Regions from separate parts of the Kitasatospora sp. NPDC032757 genome, predicted to be linked through region 4. Evidence: riboswitches for the same ligand, from Rfam matches in the RefSeq annotation. Region 4 holds a riboswitch; each other region holds the start of a gene.
The links. Region 4 has a riboswitch for cyclic di-AMP ahead of ACZ5WK_RS05480 (transglycosylase family protein). Riboswitches for the same ligand answer to the same signal wherever they lie in the genome.
Positions count from the first base shown of each region.

Region 1: linked by a shared signal. The riboswitch ahead of ACZ5WK_RS06685 (C40 family peptidase) and the one ahead of ACZ5WK_RS05480 (transglycosylase family protein) in region 4 are both predicted to bind cyclic di-AMP.
Region 2: linked by a shared signal. The riboswitch ahead of ACZ5WK_RS10730 (M23 family metallopeptidase) and the one ahead of ACZ5WK_RS05480 (transglycosylase family protein) in region 4 are both predicted to bind cyclic di-AMP.
Region 3: linked by a shared signal. The riboswitch ahead of ACZ5WK_RS04455 (glycoside hydrolase family 16 protein) and the one ahead of ACZ5WK_RS05480 (transglycosylase family protein) in region 4 are both predicted to bind cyclic di-AMP.

Region 1 is NZ_JBVINN010000003.1:252,163-255,359, reverse strand. Features, by position in the region: gene ACZ5WK_RS06685 (C40 family peptidase) at 166-1,305, opposite strand; cyclic di-AMP (ydaO/yuaA leader) riboswitch at 1,316-1,470, opposite strand; gene ACZ5WK_RS06680 (C40 family peptidase) at 1,795-2,838, opposite strand; gene ACZ5WK_RS06675 (NYN domain-containing protein) at 3,049-3,197, opposite strand, start outside.
Region 2 is NZ_JBVINN010000005.1:259,691-262,887, forward strand. Features, by position in the region: gene ACZ5WK_RS10720 (alpha/beta fold hydrolase) at 1-432, opposite strand, end outside; gene ACZ5WK_RS10725 (YiaA/YiaB family inner membrane protein) at 560-850, opposite strand; cyclic di-AMP (ydaO/yuaA leader) riboswitch at 1,095-1,253, shown strand; gene ACZ5WK_RS10730 (M23 family metallopeptidase) at 1,293-2,126, shown strand; gene ACZ5WK_RS10735 (hypothetical protein) at 2,239-3,111, opposite strand; gene ACZ5WK_RS10740 (GNAT family N-acetyltransferase) at 3,154-3,197, shown strand, end outside.
Region 3 is NZ_JBVINN010000002.1:298,858-302,054, forward strand. Features, by position in the region: gene ACZ5WK_RS04450 (esterase/lipase family protein) at 55-1,380, shown strand; cyclic di-AMP (ydaO/yuaA leader) riboswitch at 1,561-1,726, shown strand; gene ACZ5WK_RS04455 (glycoside hydrolase family 16 protein) at 1,729-2,721, shown strand; gene ACZ5WK_RS04460 (hypothetical protein) at 2,725-3,197, opposite strand, start outside.
Region 4 is NZ_JBVINN010000002.1:539,534-542,730, forward strand. Features, by position in the region: gene ACZ5WK_RS05475 (hypothetical protein) at 1-39, opposite strand, end outside; gene ACZ5WK_RS05480 (transglycosylase family protein) at 272-1,555, opposite strand; cyclic di-AMP (ydaO/yuaA leader) riboswitch at 1,540-1,704, opposite strand; gene ACZ5WK_RS05485 (hypothetical protein) at 2,096-3,197, shown strand, end outside.

The DNA of each region.
Region 1 (3,197 bases), on a different contig from region 4:
TGAGCGGGAGTCCGGTGGCAGACGTTAGCGAGTCCGGGCGATCGAGTCCAAACCCCTCCCAACCAGAATATTTGACCCTCAATCGGACATCTGCTCGAGCCGCCGGAAAAGCCGCAGGCCCGGCCTCCCACGAGGGGAGGCCGGGCCTGTCGGGGCCGATGCGGATCAGACGCGCACGATGGCGGAGATCGGCAGCATGGTGGCGGTCTCGTACCGGACCACCGCGCCGGGCTTCGGCGCGTGGATGACCTGCCCGCCGCCCACGTACAGGGCGACGTGGCTGGCGTCGGCACGGTAGATGATCAGGTCGCCGGGCTGGGCGTTGGCGATGTTGGTGCCGACGTTGGTCCCGTAACCGGCCTGCTGCTGCGAGGTACGCGGCAGCGAGACGCCCGCCTGCGCATAGGCCCAGCCGGTGAGGCCGGAGCAGTCGAAGGAGCTCGGGCCGGTGGCGCCGTAGACGTACGGCGAACCGAGCTTGCTCTCGGCGGCGGCGATCGCGGCGGCGGCGCGCGAGCCGTTGGCGGCCGGCGCGGCGGGCTTGGCGGCGGCCGGCGCCGAGGACGACGCACCGAGGTCGGTGCGGCTGTTGTCGCGGGAGGCGCGGTCGGCGTCGGCCTTGGCCTTCGCCTCGGCCTTGGCGGCGTCCGCCTTGGCCTTCGCCTCGGCGGCGGCCTTCTCCTCGGCCGCGCGCAGCGCCTGGCGCTCCTGCTCGGTCAGCGTGTTGAGCAGGTCCTGGGCCTTGGCCAGCTTGCCCTGGACCTCCTCCTTGGAGGCCTTCAGCTGCTGGGTGGTGGTCTCAAGCTCGCCGAGCTTGGCCTGGGCCTCGTTGCGGTCCTGGTCGAGCTTGCGCTGCTGCTCCTGGAGGTCCTTCAACGCACCGGACTGGGTGCTGCTGGCCTGGGTCAGCGCACCGGCCTGGTTCAGGAAGTTGTCCGGGCTGGACGAGAGCATCAGCTGGACGGTCGACGATATGCCGCCGTTGCGGTACTGCTCGCCGGCGATCTCGGCGAGGCCGCCCTGGGCCTCGGTCACCGAGGCCTGCTGACGGGCCACCTGGTCCTGGAGCTCGCCGACCTGCTTCTGCAGCTCCTGCTGCTTGGCCTGGGCACCGTTGTACTTCTCGGTCGCCTGCTCGGCCTGCTCGTTGAGCTGGTCGACCTGCTCCTTGACCTGGTCCTTGGTCGGCGTCGGGTCGGCGTGGGCGCCGGACTGCGCAGAGAGGGCGACGGCAGCGGCGGCGACACCGGTCAGGATCGAGACCCGGGCGCGGCCGGCAGGCTTGGGACGACGATGGGACGCCACGAAGGCGGACTCCTTCTTCCAACGCCCGCCTACCGGGTGAGCTGACGGGTTCGGGCCGGAAGCGTGCCCTACGACGCCTCACCGGCCGTTCCAGCGGCCGACCTGGCGCCGATTCACCCCGGAGGAACATGGTTCCCCGGCTCCGCTCCACAGCGCCCCCGACTGCTGGGCTCCCCGTCGGACCGGTCTGCGACCCGTCCCGCTGCTTCACGAACTCGGCGGTAAACCCCCGCCGCCACCCAGGCTGGGTGATCGACTGTGCGGTGGTTCGAGGCACGACCCTAGTAACAGAACCGTGATCCGTTCAAATCCTTGTCAGAAAAAAGACGGAAGAATACCCAAGTTCATTTGTGAATATGACCCGGTGTGACCAGCGCCGTACGCGGAGCTGATCATTTCTCACATACGACCGGGAACGCCGACGCCACCCCCGCTCGGAGGTGGCGCGGATCACAGGGCCGGATCCCGACCCCTGGGCGTGTCGGTCCGTCAGACCCGGCGGATGGTGTTGATCTTCATCGCGTCGGCCTTCATCACCTTCACCACGTCACCGGTGTGCGGCGCGTGCACCACCATGCCGTTGCCGATGTACATCGCGACATGGCTGCGGTCGTCGCGGTAGATGATCAGGTCGCCCGGCTGGGCCTCGGCCAGCGAGGGCACCCGCGAGCCGACGTTGCCCTGCGCCTGCGAGGTGCGCGGCAGCGAGACGCCGGCCTTCCCGTACGCCCAGACCATCAGGCCGGAGCAGTCGAAGGTGCTCGGGCCGGTGGCGCCCCAGATGTACGGCGAGCCCTGCTTGCTCATCGCGTTGGAGACGGCCGCCCCGGCGAGACCGGAGGCCTGCGGCAGGCTGCCGAGGTCGGCACGCTCGCTACCGCGCGAGGCCCGGTCGTCCTGCTGCTGGGCGGCCTTCAGCGCGGCCCGGTCCGCCGCACTCAGCGAGTTCAGCAGGTCCTGGGCCTCCTTCAGCTTCTTGTTGACCTCGGCCTTGGACTGGTTCAGGTCCTTGGTCGTGGTGTCCAGCGAGGCGAGGATCGCGGCGGCCTCGGTCTTCTGCTGGTCCAGCCGGCGCTGCTGGTCCTGGAGGCCCTTGAGCGCGTCGGCCTGGCTGGAGCTGGCCTGCTGCACGCTGGAGGCCTTGTCCAGGTAGCCGGACGGGTCGGAGGAGAGCATCAGCTGCACGGACGGGTCGATGCCACCGGTGCGGTACTGCTCACCGGCCACCGCGGCCAGCCCGCCCTGAAGCTGGGTCATCTGGTCCTGGCCGCGTGCCACCTGGTCCTGGAGCTGGTCGGCCTGCTTGCGGAGCTGGTCGGCCCGCTCCTTGGCGCCGTTGTACTTCTCGGTCGCCTGCTCGGCCTCCTCCTGGAGCTGGTCGATCTGCGCCTTCACGTCCTCCTTCTTGGGGGACGGGGTCGGCGCCGCGTGGGCGGCGACCTGGGCGGAGAGGGCGACCGCGGTCGCCGCGGCAGCGGTGAGCACGGAGACCCGCGCGCGGCTCGGCTGCTTGGGACGGCGGTGGGAGGCCAAGTGACCGGCTCCTTCTTTTTACGGACTCACCCAATCGAGTGAGAATCCGGAAAATAGGTTTGACGCCAGACCCTAGTGAAGATCCAGGCTTTGCGCCACTCCCCCGTTGGCGTGAACTCCGCCCCGCCGCCATGACTTCACGAGATCGCCACAGCACCGCAAGCCCGGCGCTGACCAGGCGTCACCCCGTCCGGCGGGGCCCGGGACAGCCTACGGCCGGGCCAGCCGGTTCAGCAGCAGCACCGAGGCGACAGGGCGCGCACCCGCCTTGCGCACGCCCTCCGCAACCTCCCGGTCGGTGGAGACCACGACCACCGGCCGGCCCTGGGGCTCGGCCCGCACCAGGCGTCTGATCAGCT
Region 2 (3,197 bases), on a different contig from region 4:
GAACGTCGCGCGCTGCAGGGCGTTCGGCGGCAGGTTCTCGACGAAGGCGTCCAGCAGGACGATCCCGGCGACCCGCTCGGGTGCGTCCCCGGCGGCCTTGACCACGGTGGCACCGGTGTACGAGTTGCCGGCGAGGACGGCGCGCTCGATGCCGAGGTGGTCGAGCAGGGCGAGGACGTCGGTGGCGATCGCGGCCGGCGAGTAGTCGTCCCAGGCGATCGAGGACTCGCCGAAGCCGCGCAGGTCCATCGTGATCACCCGGTGGCCGGCGGCGACCAACAGGGGGCGCAGGTGGCGGTAGGCGGCCCGGCTGTCGAGCATCCCGGGGAGCAGGACGACGGGGGCGCCGTCGCCCTGCTCGGTGTCGTCGTAGGCGAGCCGGCCGCCGGGGACGTCGAGGTACTGGGTGGTGGGGGCGGTGGTGCCGGACATGGGGGCCTCCTCGGTCCGCCGGGACTGTCATCGGCGGGTGTGCCGATAGCCATAAAGCTAAGGCTAATAGCCTTAGCCGTCAAGTGGTCGACGGCGGCCTTGTCCGGGGGCGGGCGGCTGCGGGGCGTCAGACCCCCTCCACCTTGAACGGGTCGTGCTCGGCCAGCAGCTTCTCCAGCCGGGCCTGGTCCACCCGGGTGACGATCTCGTTGGTCTCCTGCTTGTCGCGGATCACCTTGGCCAGGGTGAACGAGGAGGTGACGGTGTAGAGCAGGCCGATCCCGAGGAAGGCCCGGGTCCAGCCGCCCACCGGGAGGTAGGCGATCCCGACCGCGAGGGTGGTGCCGGAGAGTGCGAAGGAGAGCACGGCCTGGATGTAGTACGCGGCCGTGGTGCGGGACTGCATCGGTGCGTTCATGGCGCCAGGATGGCCGTGTCCGACCGGGTCGCACATGAGTAGAAGTACTCAGATGGGGGGTCGTTCGTTGACGTCCAATCACGTTCGGTAGTGTCAGTTGTCGTCAAACCCCCAAAACGCCCATCAGGTCACGTAGTGTCCGGACCGTGTCCTGCTGCCCCGGACGGATGGCTTGGAATCAGGGGCTCCTAGGATTAACGTTTGATAACGCAGCGCGGTCCGCAACGCCGTACCCAGACGGCACCGTGCGCCGTCGCCTAATCCCACCGACCGGCCTCCGGGCAGGTCAGGGAGCCGGGGAACCACGTTCCTTGGGGTGAATCGGCCGGGCCCAGGCCCAGCCGTAGGAGACCTTCCTGCTCCGAACCCGTCAGCTAACCCGGTAGGCGCGAAGGAAGGAAAGGAGCGCGCCTCCGTGGCGTCGACGCACTCTCCGGCAAACTTGCCCGGCTCCCCCGCCGGCACCCAGCTGCTCGACCACCCGTGGCCGCCCGCCCACCCCGGCGAGTACGGCGGGCCCTCCGACGAGGCCGCCCCGCAGGCCGCCGAGGCCAACCGGCACCGGATGCCGCGTCAGACCCGCGGGACCGCGCCACTGCTCGGCGTCACCGCCGTCGCCGCCACCCTGGGCGCCACCGGCTTCGCCTCCGCGACCCCGGCCGCCGCGCCCGCCGTCGAGGCCCCCGACGAGACCCCGGTCGCCCTCGCCGCCGACCCCGGCCTCGCGCTCGCCGCCCGGATCCAGCAGCAGGCCGACAGCCAGCGCACCGCCGCCGAGGAGACCGCCCGGCTCGAGGCCGCCAAGGAGGCCGAGGCCAAGCGTGCCGCGCAGCAGCAGGAGGCCAAGCGGGCCGCCGAGGAGGCCGAGAAGGCCAAGCTCGCCGCCATCAACCTGCCGGTGCGCGACTACAACCTCTCCGCCCACTACGGCCAGAGCGCCTCGTACTGGGCCCACCTGCACACCGGCCTGGACTTCGCCGCGGACACCGGCACCCCCGTCTACGCGGTCGGCCAGGGCACCATCACCTCGGCCGGCTGGGCCGGCTCCTACGGCTACCGGATCGTCGAGACGCTGCCCGACGGCACCGAGATCTGGTACTGCCACCTCTCCTCGATCATCAAGGGCTCCGGCAAGGTCGTCCCCGGCCAGCAGCTCGGCAAGGTCGGCGCCACCGGAAACGTCACCGGCCCGCACCTGCACCTGGAGGTGCGCCCCGGCGGCGGCGCCCCGGTCGACCCGGAGACCTGGTTCGAGCAGCGCGGCATCACCCCCTGAGGCATCACCCCCTGAGGCATCACCCCCGGAGGCATCGCACCACCTGAGACACCGCACCACGTGACGCACCGCGAGGAAAGGGCGCCCCCGGCCCGGGGCGCCCTTTCGCGTCTCACTCCGCCGGCAGCTGCGCCAGGTAGGCGTCGATCTCCTCCTGGCCCGGCTCCGGCGCGAGGTCCGGGAACTCCGCCACCAGCAGTCGCGGAAGCCCCGGCACCGTCCACTCGCCGATCAGGTCCAGCGCCGCCTCGGCCGCCGCCTCCTCGAACGCCCCGAAGTCCCCGGCCAGCTCGTCCGGCATCGGGCGCCCCAACGCCGTCAGCTCCGCCAGATTGCGGTAGCTGCGCCGCATCAGGCCCTGCTCCAGCAGCAGCCGGGCACCGTCCGTGGCCATCCCGACCGAGAGCACCCGGGCCGCGCCCCAGCCGTCCTCGTCCAGCTCGTCCAGCCACCCGGCCGCCGCCAGCGCCTCGAACGCGGCCCGCCGGTCCTCCTCCGCCAGCTCCCGGAACGCCGCCAGCCACTCCCGCACCGCCGCCTCGTCGGCGACGTCCACGTCGTGAGCGCACAGCAGCACCGCGTACAGCCGGGGCCAGGTCACCAGGTCGGCCCGGCGCAGCAGCCCGGCCGCCACCTCGCCCTGCCACTCGGCCTCGGCGTGCAGCCGCTCCTGCCGCTTGGCGTTGAGCCGCTTCGTCGCCCGCTGGTGATCGATCAGCAGCCGCACCGCCTCGCCGTACGCCAGAGGGTCCTGCTCCGGCGCGGGCTGGACGTACAGGTGGAGCCGCTCGTACAGCAGCTGTTCCACGGCGTCCGAGGTCAGCTCCGGCCAGCCGTCGTGCATCCTGCTCTCGCCCAGCTCCAGCAGCGCCAGCACCGCCCGCAGCGGGGGTTCGGCCACCGGCGCGCGGCCCTCGGCCTCCGCCCAGGCGAGCAGGTCGGCGGCCTTGGTGCGCGGGGCGAGCCGCAGGTCTTCTTCTTCCATGTCACGTACGGTAACCGGAAAGCCCGGGTAGGGTCGGCTGACATGGTCCCCGTCCGACTCACCGGCCCCCGCCTGGCCATCCGCGA
Region 3 (3,197 bases), 240 kb from region 4:
GTGGGCCTGCCCCAGCCCGCCCTACGGCCCACCGGCCCGACCAGGGAGCCGCCGATGCCCGCCACCTCGCGCCTCACCACCGGACGCCCGTCCGACAGACGACCGCCCACCACCCCGCGCCCCGCCGCCCGCCGTCTGTCCGCCGCCCTCACCCTCGCCGCCCTCCTCCTCGGCGCGCCCCCACCCGCATCGGCGGCCACCGCCGCCCCCGCCACCGCGTCCCTCACCCTGGAGGCCGGCTTCCCCGCCCCCGGCAACGGCTGGGCCAAGGTCGAGCGCTATCTGGACACCACCACCGGCTTCCGCGCCGAGCAGTACCCGCCCGGCGGGCGCGGTGACCAGGACGGCGCCCGCCGCACCTACTTCGGCGGCGTCCGCCAGCCCTACTCCGGGCGTTTCCTGCTCTACTCCGCCGCCGGCTGGGACACCGGCAGCCGCGCCACCCCCGTCCTGCTCGTCCACGGCGCCAACGACAACGCGGACCGCGCCTGGGCCGACCCGAGCGAGAGCGGCACCTGCGGCGCGTCCGCCTGCCCCTCCACCGGGCTCGCCCAGTACCTCGCCGGCACCGGCCATCGCGTCTTCGCGATCGGGTTCGCCCACAAGCAGGGCGACAACCTGCTCCAGGCACAGGCCGTCGGCGACGCGATCGCCCTGATCCGCGCCCGGCTCGGGGTGCCCCAGGTGGACGTGGTCGCGTGGAGCAAGGGCGAGGTCGCGGCCCGCGCGTACGTGTCCTCGGTGCGTCCGCCCTGGGGCCGGGCGTACGCGGGTGACGTCCGCCGTCTGGTCACCCTCGGCGGGCCGAACGGCGGCCTGGACTACGTGTACGCGCACGGCTGGGCGTTCTCGCTGGCCACCTGGCCGGCCTGTGGCGGCACCGCCAACGTGCCGTCTCCGCACCTGTACATGACCTGCTATGGCACCTCCACCGCCCAGCCCTGCCTCGGGGTGCTGCCCACCGGCGGGTACGACTGCTACCCGGGCCAGCGCCAGCTGCTCGCCCGCTGGGACGCCACCTACGGGGTGGACGGCTCCGCCCAGGACTGGTGGACGACGTACTACGGCGGCCAGGGCTACTACACCTCCGGCCAGGGCATCCAGGCGGCCATCGACGCCGGCTCGCTGATCGGGCCGCTCCAGCAGGCGGGCGTCCCGGCGGCGGTCCGCACCTACCTGCTGGCCGGCGGCTCGGCCGACATCCCGGGCGTGCTCAACGAGAACCGCGGGCCCAGCGACGGCATCGTCCTCACCCGCAGCGCCCTGGACACCACCGGGGTCGGCACGGTCGGCGGCACCCGGCTGCTCACCGGGCTCAACCACCTGGAGCTGGCCTGGTCCCCGGACGCGATGAGCCAGGTGGACGGCTGGCTCGGCTGACCGGTCGGCCGGCCCGCACCGGCCGAGCCCCCGTACCGTCGTTGATCGACTTCACTGTGAGCCGCGCGAGAACACCCCTCGTCGAGTTGTCGGCCCCCGGGGGACCTGCCTAGCCTGCACAGGACGTCCGCTTCGCGGATCTCCGCCGTCGGGACGCCGAGTCCTGTCCACCCGCCGGCCGGCAACCGAGCGCCACAGCGGACGGGAGCGGGGGACCCAGGTCAGTGCCCGGCCCGTGCGCTCCCCGCGCCCGGGCCGAGGCTAGGGGTGAAGCCGCTTCACGGGCGGCCGGGCAACCTCAGCCCGAACCCGACAGCTCACCTCGCAGGCGTCGCAGAGGACACTGTCATGCAGAAGCCTGCCCGGCGCAGCGCGCCGCGCCATGCCCGCCCCACCCACCGCGGCCGCAACGCCGCCTTCGCCGTCACCGGCACGCTCGCCGTCAGCGGTGCCGGACTGCTCGGTGCCCCGGCGGTGAGCGGGGCCCAGGCGGCCGCCGCGCCGACCGTCACCCAGGACAAGCTCGGCCCGGCCACCATGGTCGCGGGCAGGTCCGCCGCCCCCTCGCCGCCGCCCGCCCCCACGGCGACCCTCTCGCTGAGCGTCACCAGCACCGCCCCCGCCCCCGCCCCCGCCCCCGGCGCGCCCGTCGCGGGCAAGAAGCTCACCTGGTCAGACGACTTCAACAGCCTCGCCCTGGGCTCCCGCTGGACCGCCGACAGGAGCAGCTCCTACCAATACGGCGATCACAATCCGAACGACAACAAGCTCGACTGGCTGAACAGGGCCAACGTCATCGTCTCCGGCGGCGTCGCCACCTTCACCGCCAGGCCGGGCACGCACACGCTGGAGAACGGCAAGCAGGCCTGGGACACCGGGCTGCTCACCACCGAGTACTCCAGCGAGGGCTTCACGGTGAAGACCGGCGACTACATCGAGACCCGGGTCAAGCTCCCGGCCGGCACCGGCGCCTGGCCGGCGCTCTGGACGTGGAACGGCACCAGCGGCACCCACGGGGAGATCGACTCCTTCGAGTACCACCCCGACAACCCGAACCTGCTGGAGCTGACCAACCACATCAACCCGGCCAATCTGTACTACACGGACGCCAAGGCGATCACGAAGGGCGGCTGGGTCACCATCGGCACCCACTGCGGGGCCGGCTCGGTCGACTGGTACGTCAACGGCACCAAGGTCTTCTCGGACGGCAAGGGCGTCGGCGCCAACTGGTCGGCGTACCCGATCCTCAACCTGTCCCTGAGCGCGGGGCAGTACCACCCCGCGCCGCAGGGCACGGCTCCGATCACCTTCGCCGCGGACTACGTCCGGGTGTACCGCTAGGACCTACGGCATGGCGGTCTGTACGACCCGGATCTCGAACGGCCGCTTGTTGTTCGCCTCGTTCCGGTCGTCGTCACTGCGCACCGCCACCCAGCCCCCGGTCAACGTGCTGGGGGCCGGGACGGTGGTGGCGATCCGGACCGGGATCAGTGCCGTCGCGGTCCGGAACCTCGCCAGCCCGGCCGGGAAGGTGCAGCGCACCCGGTGGCCGTTCTGGAACGCGTAGCAGTTCTCCGGGAGGAACGGGCCCTCGGGCGTCACGCCCCCGGGCAGGGTGATCACCACGGTGAACGGTGAGGCGGTCCGGTCCGGGCCGGTGTTGAGGACGCGGGCGCGCACCGTGGTGGTGCCGCCGGGTGCGGCGGCGTCCGGGTTGATGCGGAGCACCTTCAGGTCGGAGTCGGAGGTCGCAGGCCCGCCGGGTGCCGCGACCTCCGCCGCCGGGCCGCCGCCGGGCGCCGGACCGGCGCCCGGAC
Region 4 (3,197 bases):
GGCGAGATTGGCGTCGAGCGTGACGGTGATCTGGGCCATGGAGACTCCTTCTCGGGTGCGAAGCAGCAGCATGCCCGCTGCGCGCCGATTCCACCACGGTCTTCGCCACCCCGCTCGCCGCCGTCGGCGGGCAGGCCCGGGGTGCGTCCGACGATTCGCGTCGCACGCCCGGCGGGAACGGCCCGGACACGCCGCAGCCCCCGGGGAGGAGCGACCAGACTCTCCCCGGGGGCTGCGGCGTAGGGTGCGGCTCGGGAGCCGCACCTGCGGGTCAGACCCGGCCGGCGAAGTCCGGGGCCCAGTTGGCGATGGTCTGGGTGCGCACGCCCGAGCTCGGGTTGGCGGCCTCGACGTACTTGCCGTCGCCGATGTAGAGCGCGACGTGGTACACGCCGGAGTCCTGGCCGTTGTTGGACCAGAACAGCAGGTCGCCCGGCTTGAGGGCGTCCAGCGAGACGTGGGTGGAGGCGGCGGCCTGGTCGGCGGCGACGCGCGGCACGGAGATGCCCGCGGCGCGCAGCGCGGCCTGGGTCAGGCCGGAGCAGTCCCAGCCGCCGTTGCCGGTGCCGCCGTAGACGTACGCCTGGCCGACCTTCGACTCGGCGAAGGCGACCGCGGCGGCCATGCTGCCGGTGGCGGCCTGCGCGGGCGCCTGGGTGTCGGCCTGGGCGGCCGGGGCCTGCGCGGCCGGCTTGGCGGCGGCGGTGCCCGCGGCGGCCTGGCCGGAGTTGCCGGAGGAACGGTTGAACCAGTCGAAGTTCTTGCCGGACTCGTCCGAGGCCTGGTCCTTGGCGCGGTCACCGAAGGTCAGGTGCTGGCCCGGGTAGATGACGTGCGGGCCGTCGGTCAGGGTGGAGCGGTTGAGCTCGTACAGCCGCTCCCAGCCGCCCTGGACGTGGTTCTTGTCGGCGATCGAGGCGAGCCAGTCGCCGGCGGCCACGGTGTAGTCGTTGGAGGCGGCCTTGTCCTGCCACTTCTGCGACCAGTCGTGGCCGCCCTGCGGCTTGGCGGAGTCGGCGGAGGCCGGGGCCTGGTCGGCCTTCGGCGCGGCCGGCTTGGCGGCGGCCTGGGGCTGCGCCTGGGTGGCCGGCTTGGCGGCCGGGGCCGGGGTCTGCGCGGCGGGCTTGGCGGCGGTGGTGGTGTCGACGGCGGCGGGGGTGCCGCCCTTGGTCAGACCGGCCTGGACGGAGCAGACGGGCCAGGCGCCGGGGCCCTGGACGGCGAGCACCTTCTCGGCGATCGCGATCTGCTGGTCCTTGGTGGCGAGGTCGGCGCGGGCCGCGTACGCGGTGCCACCGAACGCGGCCCAGGTGCTGTTGGTGAACTGGAGGCCGCCGTAGAAGCCGTTGCCGGTGTTGATGCTCCAGTTGCCGGTGCTCTCGCACTGGGCGACCTTGTCCCAGGTGGCGACGGAGGCGGCGGAGGCGGTGCCGGTGGTCAGGCAGGGGACGGTGAGGCCGATGCCGACGACGCCGAGGGTGGCGATCGCGCGACGGGTACGGCCGGACAGGCGGGTGCCGTTGGTGGGCAGCATGAAGATGCGGTCCTCTCCCACGCCTGCGAGGTGAGCTGTCGGATTCGGGCTGGAGTTGCCCGGCCGCGCTGTGGACGCGGCTTCACCCCTAGCCCTGAACCGGTACGCGGACCGGTCCGGGGCGACTTACCTGTGGTTCCCCCGCTCCTGCCGTGGTGCGTTTCTGCGCTGCCAGCGCACCCGACGGCAGGACTCGGCGTTGCGGATGAGCTGGGTCCGTGTGGCCACGAACGGGGAGCACGTTAAGCAGACTTAAGTTCAAACCGCAAACATGTGTGACGCTCGTCACGGTTTACGGAACGCGTGCCGTATGGCTGTCCACCATGATCAGAAATGACCGGTTTCGCGCAACGCCCGTCGGGGTCAACGCAACTGCCTATGCTTCAGAGGGTCAGGACTGACGCAGCCGTCTGGGGGGAGGGCTACGCAACGATGGCCATGGACGAGGAGCCGGACGCCGGTCGGCCGGCGGAAGGGCGTCGCCGGGTGTACCGCGGGGCAAAACGGCGCAGACCGGACATTCTGCCCGCTGATCCCCGAACTCCCGTACGCCGCCGGACGATGCTGCGCTGGCTCGCCGTCGGCACGGTGTTCGCGGCGGTCAGCGGCGAGGAGATCCTGCGCCGCTCGCTGGGCGGCCCGGACGCGGCGGCGACGCACCCGGACGGGACGGACCCGGGCGCGGTGGGGGCGGACCCGGACGCGGCGGGGATGGACCACGGGGCGCCGCCTCTCGCCGGCACCCCGGACGGCACCCCCGCCGCACCCGGGCAGCCCGCCGCGGCGCCCACCGTCGACCAGGGCGGCCGCCGCTGGTCCGACCCGGCCGGCTGGGGCGGCAGGACACCAGGCCCGCAGAGCGCCGTCCGGATCACCGACAAGGTGCTGCTCGACACCGACGCCACCGTCGCCTCGCTGCTGGTCGAGCCGTCGGGCACGCTCACCTTCGCCGCCGACCGCACCGTCACCCTCGCCTCGGCGGGCAACGTGGAGGTCCGCGGCATCCTCGCCCTCGCCCCCGACGGCGCCGCCGTGCACACCCTGCGCTTCCCGGCCGTCGACGAGAAGCGGTTCCAGGGCGACGGCATGAAGGTGGTCGACACCGACGTCGGCCTCTGGGTCACCGGCGCCGGGTACCTGCGACTGGACGGCGCCGCCAGGACGGCCTGGGTCCGCGCCGCCGGCGAGCTGCGGGCCGGCGACACCACCGTCACCCTGGCCGCCCCGCCCGCCGGTTGGCAGCCCGGCGACGAACTCGCCGTCACCCCTACCGGCCCGCCGGACGAGGAGGGCTTCTCCACCCGCTACGACCTCGTCCCCGTCCGGTCCGTCAGCGGATCCACCGTCACCCTGGGGGCGCCGCTGAAGTACGCCCACCCGCGGGTGTCGGCCGGAGGGGGCGTCACGGTCGGTGCGGAGGTGCTCAACCTGACCCGCAGCGTCCGGGTCGAGGGCAGCGCCGCGGGCCGGGCGCACGTCCACGTCACCAGCTCCCGCCGGGCGGACGTCCGGCACGCCGCCCTGCGCTGGGTCGGCCCGCGCGCCGAGACCGAGGAGAGCTGGAAGGGACCGGACGGCTCCGCGCCGGTCACCGCCCCCGTCCTCGGCCGGTACGGGCTCCACTTCCACCTGCTCGGCGACGCCGCCCGCGGCACCGTGGTCG